One region of the Rhizobium sp. GW821-FHT14E12 genome, then DNA from elsewhere that is predicted to be linked to it. Evidence: predicted binding sites of a transcription regulator. Region 1 holds the regulator's gene; each other region holds the start of a gene.
The links. Region 1 encodes PhoB, which activates phosphate uptake and scavenging genes when phosphate is short. Its sites were predicted from a motif close to TGTCATNNANCTGTCAT; they were not measured.
Positions count from the first base shown of each region.

Region 2: a site for PhoB is predicted at 2,451-2,467, ahead of AC1RO0_RS07385 (phospholipase C). Genes of this name have one in related genera too.
Region 3: a site for PhoB is predicted at 3,110-3,126, ahead of AC1RO0_RS01490 (esterase-like activity of phytase family protein). Genes of this name have one in related genera too.

Region 1 is NZ_JBXAPH010000006.1:220,333-226,249, forward strand. Features, by position in the region: gene AC1RO0_RS22080 (Hsp33 family molecular chaperone) at 1-21, opposite strand, end outside; gene argF (ornithine carbamoyltransferase) at 71-988, opposite strand; gene AC1RO0_RS22090 (aspartate aminotransferase family protein) at 1,060-2,259, opposite strand; gene AC1RO0_RS22095 (GcrA family cell cycle regulator) at 2,687-3,223, shown strand; gene phoB (phosphate regulon transcriptional regulator PhoB) at 3,312-3,995, opposite strand; gene phoU (phosphate signaling complex protein PhoU) at 4,028-4,741, opposite strand; gene pstB (phosphate ABC transporter ATP-binding protein PstB) at 4,793-5,608, opposite strand; gene pstA (phosphate ABC transporter permease PstA) at 5,623-5,917, opposite strand, start outside.
Region 2 is NZ_JBXAPH010000001.1:1,498,976-1,504,892, forward strand. Features, by position in the region: gene AC1RO0_RS07370 (CobW family GTP-binding protein) at 1-272, shown strand, start outside; gene AC1RO0_RS07375 (WD40 repeat domain-containing protein) at 272-1,261, shown strand; gene cysE (serine O-acetyltransferase) at 1,278-2,093, shown strand; gene AC1RO0_RS07385 (phospholipase C) at 2,557-4,185, shown strand; gene AC1RO0_RS07390 (cytochrome-c peroxidase) at 4,206-5,588, shown strand; gene AC1RO0_RS07395 (GNAT family N-acetyltransferase) at 5,629-5,917, opposite strand, start outside.
Region 3 is NZ_JBXAPH010000001.1:292,853-298,769, forward strand. Features, by position in the region: gene AC1RO0_RS01480 (dienelactone hydrolase family protein) at 1-775, opposite strand, end outside; gene parE (DNA topoisomerase IV subunit B) at 975-3,044, shown strand; gene AC1RO0_RS01490 (esterase-like activity of phytase family protein) at 3,189-4,322, shown strand; gene AC1RO0_RS01495 (AI-2E family transporter) at 4,465-5,643, shown strand; gene AC1RO0_RS01500 (GNAT family N-acetyltransferase) at 5,655-5,917, opposite strand, start outside.

The DNA of each region.
Region 1 (5,917 bases):
CGAGGCTGCACTTTCCGCCATTGCTATACTCCTACTGCGCCCGCGGCATCAAACTCGCGGTTCTATATCCTCAGATCGCGCCCAGGCACCAAGCAAGAATCGACTTTTGCGCATGAAGGCGGTTTTCCGCCTCATCGAAAACAACGGATTGCGGACCATCGATCACTTCATCCGTCACTTCCTCCCCGCGATGCGCAGGCAGGCAATGCATGAACAAAGCGTCCTTGCCGGCCTGTGCCATCAAAGCCTGGTTGACCTGATAGGGCTGGAAGACGTTGTGACCGCGAGCCCGGTGTTCCTGATTCATGGAAACCCAGGTATCGGTTACCACGCAATCAACGCCAGCGACCGCACGGTCGGCATCATGCGAGAGCATGATTTCGGCGCCCTGGTTGCGGGCCCAGTTCAAATAGTGATCCTTTGGCTCGGAACCAAGGGGTACGGCCATGTTCATGCGATAGTCGAAGCGGGCGGCCCCCTCGATCAGCGAATGCAGCACATTGTTGCCGTCGCCGGTCCAGGCAATGGTCTTGCCCTTGATCGGGCCGCGATGCTCCTCGAAGGTCATGATGTCAGCCATGATCTGGCAGGGATGCGTGTCATCGGTCAGCGCATTGATGACCGGCACGGTCGCATGTTCGGCCAGCTCCAATAGACGCGAATGCTCCGTCGTGCGGATCATGATGGCGTCGACATAGCGCGACAGCACCTTCGCCGTATCGCCGATCGTCTCAGCCCGGCCAAGCTGCATCTCGGTGCCTGACAGGAACAACGTCTCGCCACCGAGCTGGCGCATGCCGACATCGAAGGAAACGCGGGTTCGGGTGGAGGGTTTCTCGAAGATCATCGCCAGCATCTTGCCGGCAAGCGGCTTGTCGGCCGTGCCCGCCTTTAGCGCCTGCTTTCGCACGATGGCATCATCGATGATGCTGCGCAGATCGGCAGCCGCGACGGCCGAGAGATCGAGAAAGTGTTTCGGAGAAGCCATGTTCCTACCTGTACTCTAGAAAACAACAACGCCCGCGTGGGGCAGAAACGCCCCGACAGCGGGCGCTGGATTTAGGCCGACTTTTTGACGCGAGCGGCGCGCACGGATTCTGCCGCGCGTTCGATGCGGGCAATGCCTTCGCGCGCTTCCTCTGCAGTCACCACCAGCGGCGGCAGCAGACGGATGACGTTGTCGCCGGCCGGCACGCCCAAAAGATGCTCGGCGCGGATTGCCTGCAACAGCTCCGCCTGCGGAATGGCAGCCTTGATGCCGAGCATCAGGCCCTCGCCGCGGACATCCTCGATGATATCGGGGAAACGATCCTGAAGCGAAGCCAGGCCCTGGCGGAAGACCAGTGCGATGTCGCGCACATGCTGCAGGAAGCCATCAGCCAGCACGATATCGAGCACGGCATTGCCGACTGCCATGGCGAGCGGATTGCCGCCATAGGTCGAGCCATGCGTGCCGGCCTTCATGCCCGAAGCGGCTTCCGCCGTCGCAAGGCAGGCACCGAGCGGGAAACCGCCGCCGATACCCTTGGCCACGGCCATGATGTCGGGCGTGACGCCGGACCATTCATGGGCAAAGAGCTTGCCGGTACGGCCGACGCCGCACTGGACCTCGTCAAGGATCAGAAGAAGGCCATGCTCGTCGCAGATCTGGCGCAGGCCGCGCAGGAACTCGTTGGTCGCGGGGCGGATGCCGCCCTCGCCCTGCACGGGCTCAATGAGAATCCCGGCCGTCGCATCGGTGACAGCGGCACGCACGGCGTCGAGATCGCCGAAGGGCACCTGGTCGAAGCCCGGTGCCTTCGGGCCGAAACCTTCGAGATACTTCTCCTGTCCGCCGGCGGCGATCGTCGCGATCGTGCGGCCGTGGAAGGCACCTTCGAAGGTGATGATATGGAATTTCTCGGGATGGCCCTTGGAGAACTGGTAGCGCCGCGCCGTCTTGATCGCGCATTCCAGCGCCTCGGCACCGGAATTGGTGAAGAACACCTTGTCGGCAAAGGTGGCTTCCGTCAGGCGCTTCGACAACTTCTCCTGGCCCGGCACCTCATAGAGGTTCGACAGGTGCCAGACCTTATCGGCCTGCGCCTTCAGTTCCGCAACCAGATGGGGATGTGCATGGCCAAGCGAATTCACCGCAACACCGGCGGCGAAATCGAGATAGCGCTCGCCTGTCTCCGTGAACAGCCATACGCCCTCTCCTCGCTCAAACCGCAGCGGAGCACGCATATAGGTGTCATAAAGCGGCGCGGTTTCAGCCATGGCCCGTATCTCCTCGATCACAACTTTTAGGGCCAATCGTTTCCTTCAAGTGAAACGGGCCCGGAAAAATCAAAAATGCCGCCTTGCGGCGGCTGAGGCACTATTGATGTTTTGCACCGCAATGTCAACAAAACAGGCGATTTAGCAGGCGCGGCAGAGCGCCTCTCGACGAGAGGTATGTCTTCAACTGCTAATATTGCAAAAATGCCACGCTTGGACAAGCAAGTTGGGGAAAACCCCGAAATCGATTCCCCAGGAATCATGCGTGTCTTGTCACGGAGTCAGCCTCACACTAGGTTAAACCCCAATTACTAGACTGCATGCGGCGGAACTAGTCACCACAATTTTTAAGCGTTTCGCGCCTCGCCCTAATGCGAGGCAATGGTGAAGGATTCTGCCATCGGAAACGCGACAGCGGAGACAGGGCATGAATTGGACAGACGAACGCGTCGAGAAGCTGAAGAAGCTGTGGTCCGAGGGTTTGAGCGCGAGCCAGATCGCGGCGCAGCTTGGTGGTGTCAGTCGTAACGCCGTCATCGGCAAGGTGCATCGCTTGAGCCTGCCGGGCCGAGCGAAGGCCGGCGGCACGGCGACGGCCGCCCGAGCGCAGAAGCGCAACACCTCGGCGCCGCGCGCACCGAACTACGCCTCGCGCGTTGCAACCCGCACGGTTACCCGTCAGCAGGGCGCGACGATGCTCAAGGAAGAAGTCGAGATCGATACGGTCAATGAGATCGAATATCGTCCGGCCGCCAATGTGGTTGTTCCGATTTCGCGCCGCCTCGGCCTGACGGAACTCACCGAGCGCACCTGCAAGTGGCCGGTCGGCGATCCGCTGAAGGATGACTTCCATTTCTGCGGCAACGACAGCCCGGATGCATCGCCCTATTGCGGCTACCATCAGCGCATGGCCTACCAGCCGGTGCATGAACGGCGCCGGCCGGCGGCTCAACCCCGCGGTTGAGATGCCCCATAGCCGAAATGAAAGAAACGGGCCGAAAGGCCCGTTTTCTGTTTCCGCCGCTATGTTGGATGACTGACCGGTTTCCCGCTCAGGCTTCCATGGAATAACCCGCGCCGCGAACGGTGCGGATGACATCCTGCATATTGGAGAAGTTCAGCGCCTTGCGCAGACGTCCGACATGGACGTCGACGGTGCGTTCGTCGACATAGATGTCATGTCCCCAGACACCGTCGAGGAGCTGCGACCGCGAGAAGACGCGGCTCGGCGAAGCCATCAGGAATTCCAGCAGGCGGAATTCGGTCGGCCCCAACCGCACTTCGCGGCTCTTGCGGTGAACGCGATGGGTCTCGCGGTCCAGTTCGATGTCGCCACAGCGCAACACCGTGGAGAGAACCTCCGGACGGGCGCGACGCAGCATCGCCTTGACGCGAGCCATCAGCTCCGGCGTCGAGAACGGCTTGACGACATAATCGTCCGCGCCGGTGGAAAGGCCGCGCACGCGCTCGCTTTCCTCGCCGCGGGCGGTGAGCATGATGATCGGCAGGCGCTCGGTCTCCGGCCGCATGCGCAGCCGGCGGCAGAGTTCGATACCGGACACGCCGGGGAGCATCCAGTCAAGGATCAGAAGATCGGGGATGCGCTCCTGGAGGCGAAGCTCGGCTTCGTCGCCTCTCAGAATGGTGTCGACCTCGAAGCCTTCAGCCTCAAGATTATAGCGCAGCAGAACGCTGAGCGCTTCTTCGTCTTCTACAACAGCAACTCTCGGAACCATGCGTCTCTGGTCTCCTTTTCTTGGCGTCTTCGTTATTCCGTCACCGCACCGACGGTGTTGGCGGTATCGTCTTTCGGGCGCTCGCCTTCCGGCTGGCTGCCGGTCGCCATGTAATAGATCGTCTCGGCGATGTTGGTGGCATGGTCGCCGATGCGCTCGATGTTCTTGGCGCAGAAGAGAAGATGCGTGCAGGTGGTGATGTTGCGCGGATCTTCCATCATGTAGGTCAGCATCTCGCGGAAGAGCGAGGTGTACATCGCATCGATTTCCTCGTCGCGCTCACGGATCGAGACGGCCTTGTCGGGCGAACGGGTCGTGTAGACGTCGAGCACTTCCTTGAGCTGGCTGAGCGCCAGTTCGGAAAGATGCTCGATGCCGCGCGCCAGGCGGCGCGGAACACCGTGGCCCTGCACGGCGATGACGCGCTTGGCGGTGTTCTTGCCGAGGTCGCCGACGCGCTCCAGATCGGCGGCGATGCGAATGGAGCCCATGATTTCGCGCAGGTCGGCCGCCATCGGCTGGCGACGCGCGATGGTGACGATCGCCTTGTCGCCGACTTCGCGTTCGGCGTGGTCGAGGACGACGTCGTCGGAAATGACCTTCTGTGCAAGGGCGGCATCGCCATGCACCAGGGCGCGGACGCTGTCGCTGACCATCTGCTCCGCCAGACCGCCCATTTCCGCAATGCGGCGCGTCAGGAACTTCAGGTCTTCGTCATAGGCAGAGAGAATGTGAGTGGAGACCATTTTTCTATCCTCAGGGTGAAACGTGTGAAGGGAGCCGCGCGCGGGATATCATCAACCAAAACGGCCCATGATGTAATCCTGCGTGCGGAAATCGTCGGGATTGGTGAACATCTTATCGGTATCGTTCTCCTCGACCAAATGGCCGAGGTGAAACATTGCGGTGCGTTGCGAGACGCGGGCGGCCTGCTGCATGGAATGCGTCACGATGACGATCGTGAAGTTTTCCCGCAGCTCGTGAATCAGTTCCTCGACCTTGGCCGTGGCGATGGGATCGAGCGCCGAGCACGGCTCGTCCATGAGAATGACTTCCGGGCTGACGGCGACGGCGCGGGCGATGCAGAGGCGCTGCTGCTGGCCGCCCGACAGGCTGGTGCCGGCTTCCAGCAGCCGGTCCTTCACCTCGCCCCAGAGACCGGCCTTCTGCAGGCTGGTTTCGACGATATGGTCGAGATCGGCCTTGGAGCGATGCAGCCCATGGATACGCGGGCCGTAGGCGACGTTCTCGTAGATCGACTTCGGGAAGGGATTGGGCTTTTGGAACACCATGCCGACGCGAGCACGCAGCTCCACGACATCGATGGCGCTGTCATAGATATCCTGATCGTCGAGCGTGATCTTGCCGGTGACGCGGCAGGTATCGATCGTGTCGTTCATCCGGTTCAAGCAGCGCAAGAAGGTGGATTTGCCGCAGCCGGAAGGGCCGATCAGCGCGGTGACCGTATTGACGCGGATGTTCAGGTCCACACCGAACAGGGCGCGCTTGTCACCATAATAGACCGAGACGTCCTGGCCGATCATCTTGTAGGGGATCGTCGTCATCTTCCTGGCCAATGCCTTCTCGCCTGCGGCTTCCGTCATCATGTTCATTCCGTCTTCTCCCTCTACCAGCGCCGCTCGAAGCGACGGCGCAGCAAGATGGCTCCGATGTTCATCGCAACAAGGAAGAAGAGCAGGACGATAATGGCCCCGGAGGTTCGCTCGACAAAGGCACGCTCGGCTTCGCTCGCCCACATGTAGATCTGCACCGGCAGGGCGGTCGCCGGATCGAGCGGCGACGTCGGATAATTGGCGACGAAGGCGACCATGCCGATCAAGAGCAGCGGCGCGGTTTCGCCGAGCGCATGCGCCAGCCCGAGGATCGTGCCGGTCAGGATGCCCGGCATGGCGAGCGGAAGG
Region 2 (5,917 bases), on a different contig from region 1:
GCGGCGAGATGAACCCGGATCGTTTCTTCCCGTGGATCCAGAAGGTCACCCAGACCGACGGCCCGAAGATCCTTCGCCTCAAGGGCATCATCGCCTTCAAGGACGACCCCGAGCGCTATGTCGTCCAAGGCGTGCACATGATCATCGAAGGCGACCACCAGCGCGCCTGGAAAGATGGCGAGAAGCATGAGAGCCGCCTGGTCTTCATTGGCCGCGAACTCGACCGCGAAAAGCTGGAAAAGAGCTTCAAGGCCTGCGAGGCGACTGCCTGATGCCGACTGTCGCTCCGCTTGATATCGACGGCCACGTTCTGGCCGTCGAATTTTTAGGGGATACCCCCGTCTTCGCCAGCGCCGCCGGCACGATCCATCGGCTGGAAGGCGGGGAAAAGGTAAGCGAAGCCCATCAGGGCATGCTCACCTGTATCCGTGATCCCCATAGCAACAGCCTGATTTCCGGCGGCGAGGACGGCAAGGTCCTGCGGATCGCAGCCGATGGCGGCGTGACCGTGCTTGCCGAAGCGCCGCGCAAATGGATCACCCAGCTTGCCGCCGGCCCACAAGGCGCGGTCGCCTATGCCTATGGAAAAAGCAGCTTCGTGCGGCTTGCCGACGGCTCGACCAAGGAATTCACCGAGGAGCGCACTGTCGAAGGCCTCGCCTTCGCGCCAAAGGGTCTGCGCATCGCAGCTGCCCGCTACAATGGCGTGTCGCTGCATTGGGTCGGCATGAGCGCGCAACCGGTCAATCTGGAATGGAAGGGCGCCCATACCGGCGTCACCTTCTCGCCGGACGGTCAGTTCGTCGTCACCACCATGCAGGAAAACGCCCTGCACGGCTGGAAGCTCGATAGCAAGCCGGGTGGCGAAGCCCGACATATGCGCATGACCGGCTATCCCGCCAAGGTGAAGTCGCTCTCCTGGTCCGCCAAGGGCAAGTGGCTCGCCTCGTCCGGTGCACCAGCGGCGATCGTCTGGCCGTTCCAGAGCAAGGACGGCCCGATGGGCAAGGCGCCGCAGGAGCTCGGCACCCGCGCCAACATCATGGCAACCTCAGTCAAGTTCCATCCGGTGGAAGACATCCTGGCGATCGGCTTCATCGACGGCATGATCCTTGCCGTGCGCATCGGCGACGCCAAGGAGGCACTCTTGCGCCGTCCGGGCAAAGGTGCGATCACCTCGATGAGCTGGAGCAAATCCGGCAAGCTGCTCGCCTTTGCCTCCGAGGCCGGCGATTGCGGCGTTGTTGATATTTCCGCCTGACGAGAAAGACAGGACTATGTCCCAGACAGGTACGGCAATTGCCGGACATTCCACTGCCGCACCGGGCAGCGTCTGGGATGTGATCCGCCATGAGGCCATCGATCTGGCCGGCCGCGAACCGACACTGAAGCCGCTGCTCGCAACGCAGATCATCGCCACCCAGTCGGATGCCGAAAGCCTCGCCAATGTCCTGGTCGCCAGACTTTCCGTCGCCAAGATCGAAACCGGCGATCTGTTCGCGCTGTTTCATGATGTGCTGACGCGCCACTCCGAGATCCTGCCGGCGACAGAGGCCGACCTCGTTGCCGTCCGCACCCGCGATCCCGCCTGCACGACCTATCTGCATGCGCTGCTCAATCTCAAGGGCTTCCACGCCTTGCAGACCCATCGCATCGCCCATGCGCTCTGGACGGAAGGCCGGCCGGAAATCGCCAGCTGGTTGTCCAACCTCGCTTCGCTGGTCTTCGGGCCGGACATCCATCCGGCGGCAAAGATCGGCTCGTCCATCATGCTCGACCACGGTTCCGGCATCGTCATCGGCGAGACCGCCGTCATCGAGGATGAAGTCTCGATCCTGCAGAACGTCACGCTCGGCGGCACCGGCAAGGAAACCGGTGACCGTCATCCGAAGATCCGCCATGGCGTGATGATCGGCGCCGGCGCAAAGATCCTCGGCAATATCGAAGTCGGCGCCTTCAGCAAGGTCGCGGCCGGCAGCGTCGTTGTGAAACCCGTGCCACCCCACTGCACCGTCGCCGGCGTCCCGGCCGTGGTCGTCCGCATCCACCCCGCCGACGAGATCCCGGCCGAGACGATGGATCAGAATATCTAACTTTCAGTCGATGGAGTACTGTGGCCACCTCATCCTTCGAGGCTCCGCCCCCTTCGACAGGCTCGGGGCGCTGCGCACCTCAGGATGAGGTGGAGTGAGCTCGTCGTAACACCAAGCAGAGACCGAACGAGCGAGCCCTTGCTGCGGCTGGGCACCAAAGGTTAGCCCTCACCCTGAGGTGGGAGCAAAACGACCCTCGAAGGGCGGGGCAGCTGGAGAGCGCCAATGTCACCCGTGACATAAGGTAGCAGGTCAATCCTGCCAATTTCACCGGCACACGACACCCTTTTTCATCCCAGTAAAATCAATCACTTGGCCGCATCCCTCATGGGCGACACCACCCTATCTGAGACACACCGTCACGGAACTGTCATGTACGCTTGATAGCCCGGCATGGCTCCCTCTGCCCCGGCGCGGCGCAACCAAGCGCCAGGGCAATGCCCCCACTCGAGAGGATATCACCATGACCCGTCTTTCGCGTCGCGCCGCCCTTGCTGCCGGCAGCGCGCTTACCCTTGTTTCGCTCTGTTCCACCGCGGGCGCCGCTGACACGGCACCGCCAACGAATACCGCCACGCCGATCAAGCATCTGGTCGTCATCTTCCAGGAAAATGTCTCCTTCGACCATTATTTCGCGACCTACCCCAAGGCCGCAAACGTCGCCGGAGAGCCGGAATTCAAGGCCACCGACAACACGCCGGCCGATATCAACACGCTCGCCAATGCCGGTCTCATCGACAATAATCCGAACAAGACCAATGCAGCCAATGGCGCCGACGCCGCTGCCCCCTTCCGCCTCGACCGCACGCAGGCGGCCACGCAGTCGCAGAACCACGGCTATACCGCCGAACAGGCGGCCTACAACAACTTCGCAATGGATCTTTTCCCCGCCAATACCGGCAAGGGCACCAAGGGTGCGGCCGGCGCATTCGGCACCAAGGGCCAAGTCATGGGCTATTATGACGGCAACACCGTCACCGCCATGTGGAACTATGCCCAGCACTATGCGCTGAACGACAATTCCTTCTCCACCAATTTCGGCCCGTCGACCCCCGGCGCGCTGAACCTGATCTCCGGCCAGACCAATGGCGTCATCCTGCCGCCCGGCTACACGCTGGAGAAGGACGGCACCTATTCCAAGGGCCGCATCGTGCCCGACGGCAATGGTGGCTGGACGGCCATCAGCGACTTCGACCCGACTGGCGACGTCTGTTCCGTCGGCCAGACCGCTTTGATGTATGGCAAGAACATCGGCGACATGCTGAACCAACACCAGATCACCTGGGGCCTCTTCGAAGGCGGCTTCGACCTGACCCAGACCAACGCTGACGGTACCACCGGCTGCAAGCGCGCTACGACCTCGACCGTCACCCGGGTCAGCTACGGCGACTACATTCCGCATCACCAGCCATTTCAGTACTATGCCTCGACGGCCAACCCGACGCATGCACGTCCGTCCTCGGTCGCCGCGATCGGCACCACCGACGCCGCCAATCATCAGTATGATGTGACCGACTTCTATGCCGCTCTGAAAAACGGCAGCATGCCGACCGTCAATTTCCTAAAGGCGCCCGCCTATCAGGACGGCCATGCCGGCTATTCTGATCCGCTCGACGAGCAGGAGTTCGTGACGCAGGTGGTCAACACCGTCCAGAACTCGCCGGACTGGAAGGACACCGCGATTATCCTCCTCTACGACGACTCGGACGGCTGGTATGATCACGCACACGCGGTCGTCAATCCGTCGAAACTCGGCATCAAGGGCTATGACGTGCTGAGCGGCGACAGCTGCTCGACCGGTACGCCGCTGCCGGGCCTTAGCGGCCAGCCGGCCCAAGGCCGCTGTGGCTACGGCACGCGCCAGCCGCTGCTGGTCATCTCGCCCTACGCCAAGTCCAACTTCGTCGACCATACGCTGACCGACCAGACCTCCGTCATGCGCTTCATCGAGGATAACTGGATGGGCGGCGCACGCCTCGGCGGCGGCTCGTTCGATGCCATCTCCGGCTCGCTGAACGCCATGTTCGACTGGTCGAAGGGCGATACGCCAAAGCTGATCCTCGACACGAAGACCGGCAACAGCGCGTCCTAAGCGAAGAAAGGAGACGGACGATGTCTCTGAAATCCAATCGCCGTCTCCTGCCGCTCATCGCACTCGCGGGCGTCTCGCTCGCGGGGGCGAGCATCGGCATGGCGAACCAGCCAGCCCCCGATGCCTCCTCGACCACGAATACCTATGAGGAGACGGCGCCACTGAGCGCCGTTGCCCAGCTCGGCAAGAAACTGTTCTACGATCCCTCGCTGTCCGGCGGCGGACAGATGTCCTGTTCCACCTGTCACGATCCGAACAATCACTATGCGCCGGCCAATGAGCTTTCCGTGCAGCTTGGCGGGGCACATCTCGACCAGCCGGGCATCCGCACCGTGCCAAGCCTCGCCTACAAGATGTCGACGCCCTCCTTCTCGATCGGTGAAAGTGCCGCCGACGAGGCGGCGGAAGCGGCCCCCATGACCGAGGCGTCCGGCGTGGCGCTCGCCAATACACCGGCAGTCGTTGCCGGGCCGCTGACCGCGCAAGCCGTCGTCAAGGCCGATGCCGCCGCCGCAAACCTGGTGCCGCAAGGCGGGATGTTCTGGGATGGCCGCGTCGATTCGCTGGAGGAGCAGGCGCTGCAACCGATGATCTCGCCCTTCGAAATGGCCAATGCCGACGTAGCCACCGTCTATGCGAAGCTGAAGCAGGGCTATGGCAAGGACATCGCCGCCCTCTTCGGCAACAACGTCCTCAACGATCGGGACATGGCGATTGCCGAAGTCGGCTTCGCGCTTGCCCGCTACCAAATCGAAGAGCCCTCCTTCCATCCCTATACCAGCAAGTACGACTATTATCTGCGCGGCAAGGCGACGCTCTCAGATGCGGAACAGCGCGGGCTGAAGCTGTTCGACGACGCCAACAAGGGCAATTGCGCCTCCTGCCATCTCGACAAGACGATGGGCGACGGGCAGATGCCGAACTTCACCGATTTCGAATTCGAGGCGCTGGGCGCGCCGCGCAATCCGGATATTCCGGCCAATGCCGATCCGCATTATTACGATACCGGCATCTGCGGCCCGCTGCGCAACGACACCTATTCCGCCCAGCCGCAGAATTGCGGGCTGTTCAAGACGCCAACACTGCGCAATGTCGCCAGCCGCCGCGTCTTCTTCCACAATGGCGTCTACCGCTCGCTGGAGGATGTCACCCGCTTTTACGTCAAGCGCGACACCAATCCGGAAGAGATCTACCCGAAGGATACCAGCGGACAAGTGCGGAAATTCAACGATTTACCGCAGCAATATCAGGCGAATATCGATGTCATCGACGCGCCGATGAACCGCAAGCGCGGTGATGCCCCGGCCTTGAACGACGCCGAGATCGCGGACGTCGTGGCGTTTCTGAAGACGCTGACGGATGGATATGATCCGGCAAAGGATGGGGTGAAGGCGGCAAAGTGAGATCGTGCCCTCGCCCCATCGGGGCGAAGGCAAATCAGCCTCAAGCGGCCTTTGCGACCGGCGGCTGGGCCAGTTTGCGGCCGCTGGCAATGATCATGCCGGCAGCGCCGGCAAGCCAGCCTTCCTTCAGCTCGAGCGCCAGGAAGCGGTCGCGCTGGAACGGCCCCGGCATGACGAGATGACGGGCCCTTTCGGCGAAGAAGCCGAAACGCTCGTAGTAAGGTGCATCGCCGACCAGCAGGATGGCGCCATGACCGCGCTTCTTGGCTTCGAGAATAGCCGCACGCATCAGCGCCGAGCCGATGCCCTTGCCTTCATGGGCGGCATCG
Region 3 (5,917 bases), on a different contig from region 1:
GTTTTTCGAACAGCGTTTCCTGGTCGGCGGCGGCATAGACCGGATCCTTGCTGCCATGGGTGAACCAGACCGGCAGTTTCGCCTTGTAGAAAGCGCTCTTGGTAAAGTCAGGATCGGTCACGCCGCTCAAGATCGCCATGCCCTTCAGGCGTTTGACGCTCTCGGCATCGCGGGTGATGCCCCAGCAGACGAAGCTACCCATGGAGGCACAGGTGAGGATCACCGGCTTGCCACCCGACTTCTCATAGGAATAGCGGATCAAGGCTGCGATATCGTCGACGCCATTGCTGTCGAAGCTTTTGACGCTCGGGGCATAATAGGTGCCGCCATTGTTGTAGGCGAGGTTCTTCAGCCGGTTGAAGTTGCCGCCGAAGGTGTAGTCGTTCGACCCCAGCCGACGGTCGCCGCCGCGGCCATGGATGAAGATCACCGTGAAAGCCTGTCCGGATGCCGGGCCGATGCGCGTGACATCGAGCTTGCGATCGCCAAGCGGCAAGGTCTCGTCCTGTTGCGCTTTCCAGCGCACGCCAGTTTCGACATAGGCCGGCTTGACCCGCTTTTCCGGGATCTGGTCGCGGCCGTTGATGTCGCGCATTTCCTGATAGTCGATCGTCTGGAAGGCGCCATTGTCATGGCTTTCGATGACCGTCTGGCTGGAAAACAGTTCATCCTTGAAGGGCTTCAGCGCTTCGGCGGCGACGTCAGAGGCGACGGTCAGCGGCAAAAAGGCCGCAATTGCGGCTAGTATCGACAAATGAGCTGTGGACATTCGCATGCGGAGACTTTCCTCGATAGGCTCACGGGCTTGCCATTCGTCGCCCGGCAACGCAAATCTTTTTTCGAATTTGTCCCGTCATCGGGGCGCCATCGCGTTAGAACGTCGTTTCTGGCAGAATCAAGGTGATTCGCGGCATCGACGGCAAATGTGATGATTCTGGGGTGTGACCCCTTCAAGGATAAATCTGAACAGCTCCATGGATAACAGCAACGATCTCTTCTCCGGACTGCCGGTTTCGCCGAAGCCCGAAACGGCGGAAAAGCCGGCCGCAAAGGTTGAAAGCCCTGCGGCCGCTCCTGCCCCTGCCCCGCGCGCAGTTCCGACAACCTCGTCCGCCGAGGAATACGGTGCGAATTCGATCCGCGTCCTCGAAGGGCTCGAACCGGTGCGTATGCGCCCCGGCATGTATATCGGCGGCACCGACGAGAAAGCGCTGCATCATCTCTTCGCCGAAGTCATCGACAACTCCATGGACGAGGCCGTTGCCGGTCACGCCGATTTCATCGAAGTGCATCTCGACCAGCGCGGTTACCTGACTGTCACCGATAACGGCCGTGGCATTCCGGTTGAAAACCATCCGCAGGTGCCGGGCAAATCGACGCTTGAGGTCATCATGACCAAGCTGCATGCCGGCGGCAAGTTCGACGGCAAGGCCTACGAGACCTCTGGCGGTCTGCACGGCGTTGGCGTTTCCGTCGTCAATGCGCTCTCCGACGATCTCGAAGTCGAGGTTGCCCGCAACCGCAAGCTCTATCGCCAGCGCTTTTCGCGCGGTGTGCCGCAGGGCGGCCTTGAAGAGTTGGGCGATGTCCATAACCGCCGCGGCACCCGTGTTCGTTTCCACCCTGATCCGCAGATCTTCGGCGATCACGCCAAGTTCGATCCGGCCCGCGTTTTCCGCATGGCCCGCTCCAAGGCCTATCTCTTCGGCGGCGTCGAAATCCGCTGGAGTTGTGATCCGGAATTGGCGCCGGCAGGCTCGGATATTCCCGACAAGGCCGTCTTCCATTTCCCCGGCGGCCTGAAGGATTATCTCAAGGCGACGATGGGCAACGAGTTCACCGTCACCCGCGAAATATTCTCCGGCAAGTCGGAGAAGGGAACCGGCCATGGCTCACTGGAATGGGCGATCACCTGGTATGGCGGCGACCCGCAGGTTCATTCCTATTGCAACACCATCCCCACCCCCGAAGGCGGCACGCACGAGGCCGGCCTGCGCATCGCGCTGACCAAGGGGCTGAAGAATTATGCCGAGCTGACGCAGAACAAGCGCGCCGCCGGCATTACCACCGACGACGTGATGATCTCCGGTGTCGGCATGCTGTCCATCTTCATTCGTGAGCCGGAATTCGTCGGCCAGACCAAGGACAGGCTTGCGACCGTCGAGGCGCAGCGCATCGTTGAAAACGCGTTGCGCGATCCCTTCGATCACTATCTCACCGACAATCCGACAGAAGCCGAAAAGCTGCTGGAATGGGTGATCGAACGTTCCGAGGAGCGGCTGCGCCGGCGTAAGGAGAAGGAAGTCAATCGCAAGACGGCCGTGCGTAAACTGCGCCTGCCCGGCAAGCTTGCCGATTGTTCGCAGAACACCGCCGAAGGCGCCGAACTCTTTCTCGTCGAAGGTGATTCTGCTGGCGGCTCCGCCAAGCAGGCGCGCAACCGCATGAACCAGGCGATCCTGCCGCTGCGCGGCAAGATCCTCAACGTCGCCAGCGCCGGCCGCGAAAAGCTCTCCGCCAACCAGCAGATTTCCGATCTGGTTCAGGCGCTCGGTTGCGGCACGCGCTCGAAATATCGCGAGGAAGACCTTCGCTATCAGCGCATCGTCGTCATGACCGATGCCGACGTCGATGGCGCTCATATCGCCTCGCTGCTGATCACCTTCTTCTATCAGGAAATGCCCGAGCTGGTTCGTGGCGGCCACCTCTTCCTGGCCGTGCCGCCGCTCTACAAAATCACGCAGGGCTCGAAATCCATCTATGCCCGCGACGACGCCCATCGGCTGGAGCTGATGGAGAGCGATTTCAAGGGCAAGGGCAAGGTCGAAATCAGCCGATTCAAAGGCTTGGGCGAAATGCTTCCCGCTCAGCTTAAGGAAACGACGATGGACCCTTCCAAGCGTACGCTGTTGCGCGTCGTGATCGACGAGGTGGATTTCGAAGGCACGCGCGACGCCGTCGACAACCTCATGGGCACCAAACCCGAGGCCCGCTTCCGCTTCATCCAGGAACGCGCGGCATTTGCGGAAAATCTGGATATCTGACAGCCGCGCTTCGGCGGCTGCGGCAAAATCGATTTCCCGATATTTTTAGGGCATGGAGCGCGATCCGTAACGAAAGCGTCATGGTCGGATGCATAGATGCGGCGCGAACCCGCCAGCTCATGATCCGGATGTAACGATATCGCCATGATGAAGCCCTTCCTGCCGACCGCCGCTCTTGCCCTTCTTCTCTGCACCACCGCCCGCGCCGCCGATATCGGTGCGGTTGTTGACGTGCCCTGCCCCTTCGGCGACTGCAAGGCCGGTATCAGTCTCTCCTATCTCGGTGAGTACGACATTCCGACGGGCTTCGTGGAAAACGGCGTCGAGGTCGGCGGTCTCTCCGGTATCGATTTCGATCCCTCGACCGGTCACTATATCTCGATCAGCGACGACCGTTCCGAAAGGGCACCGGCTCGCTTCTACGATCTCGACATCGATGTCGGCGCCGACGGCCTCAAGGGCGTGACGGTGCTCGATCATGTGACGCTGAAGGACAAGAACGGTCAGCCTTTCGCGTTCCGCACGGTTGATTCCGAATCGATCCGCATCGGCAAGGACGGCATCTATTGGAGCAGCGAAGGCGACGGCAAGCAGCTGTTGCCGCCATTCGTGCGCGTCGCCAATCGCGATGGCAGCTTCGTGCGAGAATTGCCTTTGCCCGAAGGCTTTGCCCCCACCGCCGACAAGAGCACGGGTATCCGCGATAACCTCGCCTTCGAGGGTCTGACGTTCCTCACCAGTGGCGATCTTCTCGTCGGCATGGAGTCCGCACTTTATCAGGACGGGCCGATGACGACGCTGACCAATGGCACGCTTGCCCGCATCATCCGTTACGATGCGGCCACGGGCGAACAGAAAGCGCAATATGTCTATCCGATATCACCGATCCCGCAGGCGCCGGCCAAGCCCGGTGGCTGGAACGATTTCGGCATGTCGGAAATCCTGGCGCTGGATGACCGGCATGGGCTGTCGGTCGAGCGTGGCTATGCGCAGGATATCGGCAACTCGGTGGTCATCAACATGTTCGATCTCGACGGCGCAACCGATGTTTCCGCGATCCCATCGCTCGCAAAGACCGATCAGCGCATCGTGCCGGTACGCAAAACCCAGGTCATGGATTTGCGCGCGCTGGGCCTCGCACCCGACAATATCGAAGGTGTCACCTTCGGCAAGGCAAAGGACGGCACGGATGTGCTGATCTTTGTTGCCGACAATAATTTCAATCCGACGCAGAAGACCCAGTTCTTCGCCTTCAAGGTTCTTCGTCGGCCATCTTAACGCCAGTCGTCTCTTGCCCGCATTGGTAGTCGTCTTGCCGTCATGACAACGGATTATATAGGCTTTCGGGTTGCGGCCCTTGAATCGGCCTAGATCATGGCCCATAACCGGTTGATCGAATAAAAAAGGTAAAACAAGTCCGGTGGGTGTATTCGAACGTCAAAAGCAGAGGGAACCACGGTGGCTGGGGCCTACCGCGCCTTCACGCATGGCCCTTATTCCGTCCATTTCGGCGGCACGCTGGCTGCTGATCCTGATTGCCGCGGCCGGCATTTATTTCTTCTACGGCTTCCTGATCCCTGTGCTGGCAGCGGCCGTGATAGGTTTTGCCACCTGGCCGCTCTACAGCGACCTTCTGCGCCGCACCGGCGGCAACACGACGCTCGCCGCCGCCATTGCCATTGCCTTTATCGTCACCTTCCTGGTGCTGCCAATCGTGCTTTCCGCCATCTATATGGCTGGCGAGGTGCGCGAATGGTTTGGCTGGGCCGTGCATGTCAACCGCGACGGCGCTCCGCCGCCGCAGTGGATTCTGGCGCTGCCGATGGTCGGCTCCTGGCTTGGCGATCAGTGGACGCAGTATATTGGTAGCCCCGGTTCCATCGGCGAATTGGCGCAACTCATCAGCGGCGCGCATATCGGCAATATCTACCGCGCGGTGCTTGCCGCCGGTGGCGGTGCCTTTCATGTCATTCTGACCTTGCTTTTCATGCTGATCGCGTTGTTTTTCATATACCGCGACGGCTCGATGTTCGTCCGCCAGGTCGATCTGTTGGGCGAACGCATCCTGCCGAACCGCTGGGAGCGCATTTCCCGCGTCGTGCCGGCGACGATCAGTTCCACGGTCATGGGCATGACGCTGATCGCCATCGGCGAAGGCATCGTGCTTGGCGTTGCCTATTGGATTGCGGGAGCGCCATCGGCGATCACGCTCGGTGTTCTCACTGGTGTCATGGCGCTGGTGCCGGGCGGTGCGCCGCTCTCCATGTCGCTCGTCTCCATCTACCTTGTCGCCAGCGGTTCGCTATGGGCGGGTATCGCCCTGTTTGTCTGGGGCACAGTCGAACTCTTCATCGTCGACAAGACGTTGCGGCCGAAGCTCGTCGGCGGGCCGATCAAGCTGCCCTTCCTGCCGACCTTTTTCGGCCTTGTCGGTGGCGTCAAGACCATGGGGTTCCTCGGCCTCTTCATCGGCCCGGTGCTGATGGCCATCATCGTCGCGATCTGGCGCGAGTGGATTCGTGAGGCCGAGCTGACAGAGGAACAGCACGCCCAAGAGCCGGAACTGCAATTGAAAATCCGGGATGGTTCCGAAGGCTGATCAGATCCTGCCTACGGGGACAGGGTCTTTTCCATGAACAGGCTGAGCGGATCGGGTTTGTACTCGCCGAATGGTTCGATCTCCACATAGCCGAACTTGCGGTAGAGAGCGATGGCTTCCGGCTGGTATATCCCGGTTTCCAGCCGCACCGCCGTCAGCTTCCGTTCCGCCGCCGTCCCTTCAAGCACGTCCATCAGCCTTAGAGCGACCTTTTGTCCCCTGGCGATCGGATCGACGAACATGCGCTTGATCTCGGCCGTGCCATCACCCGCCT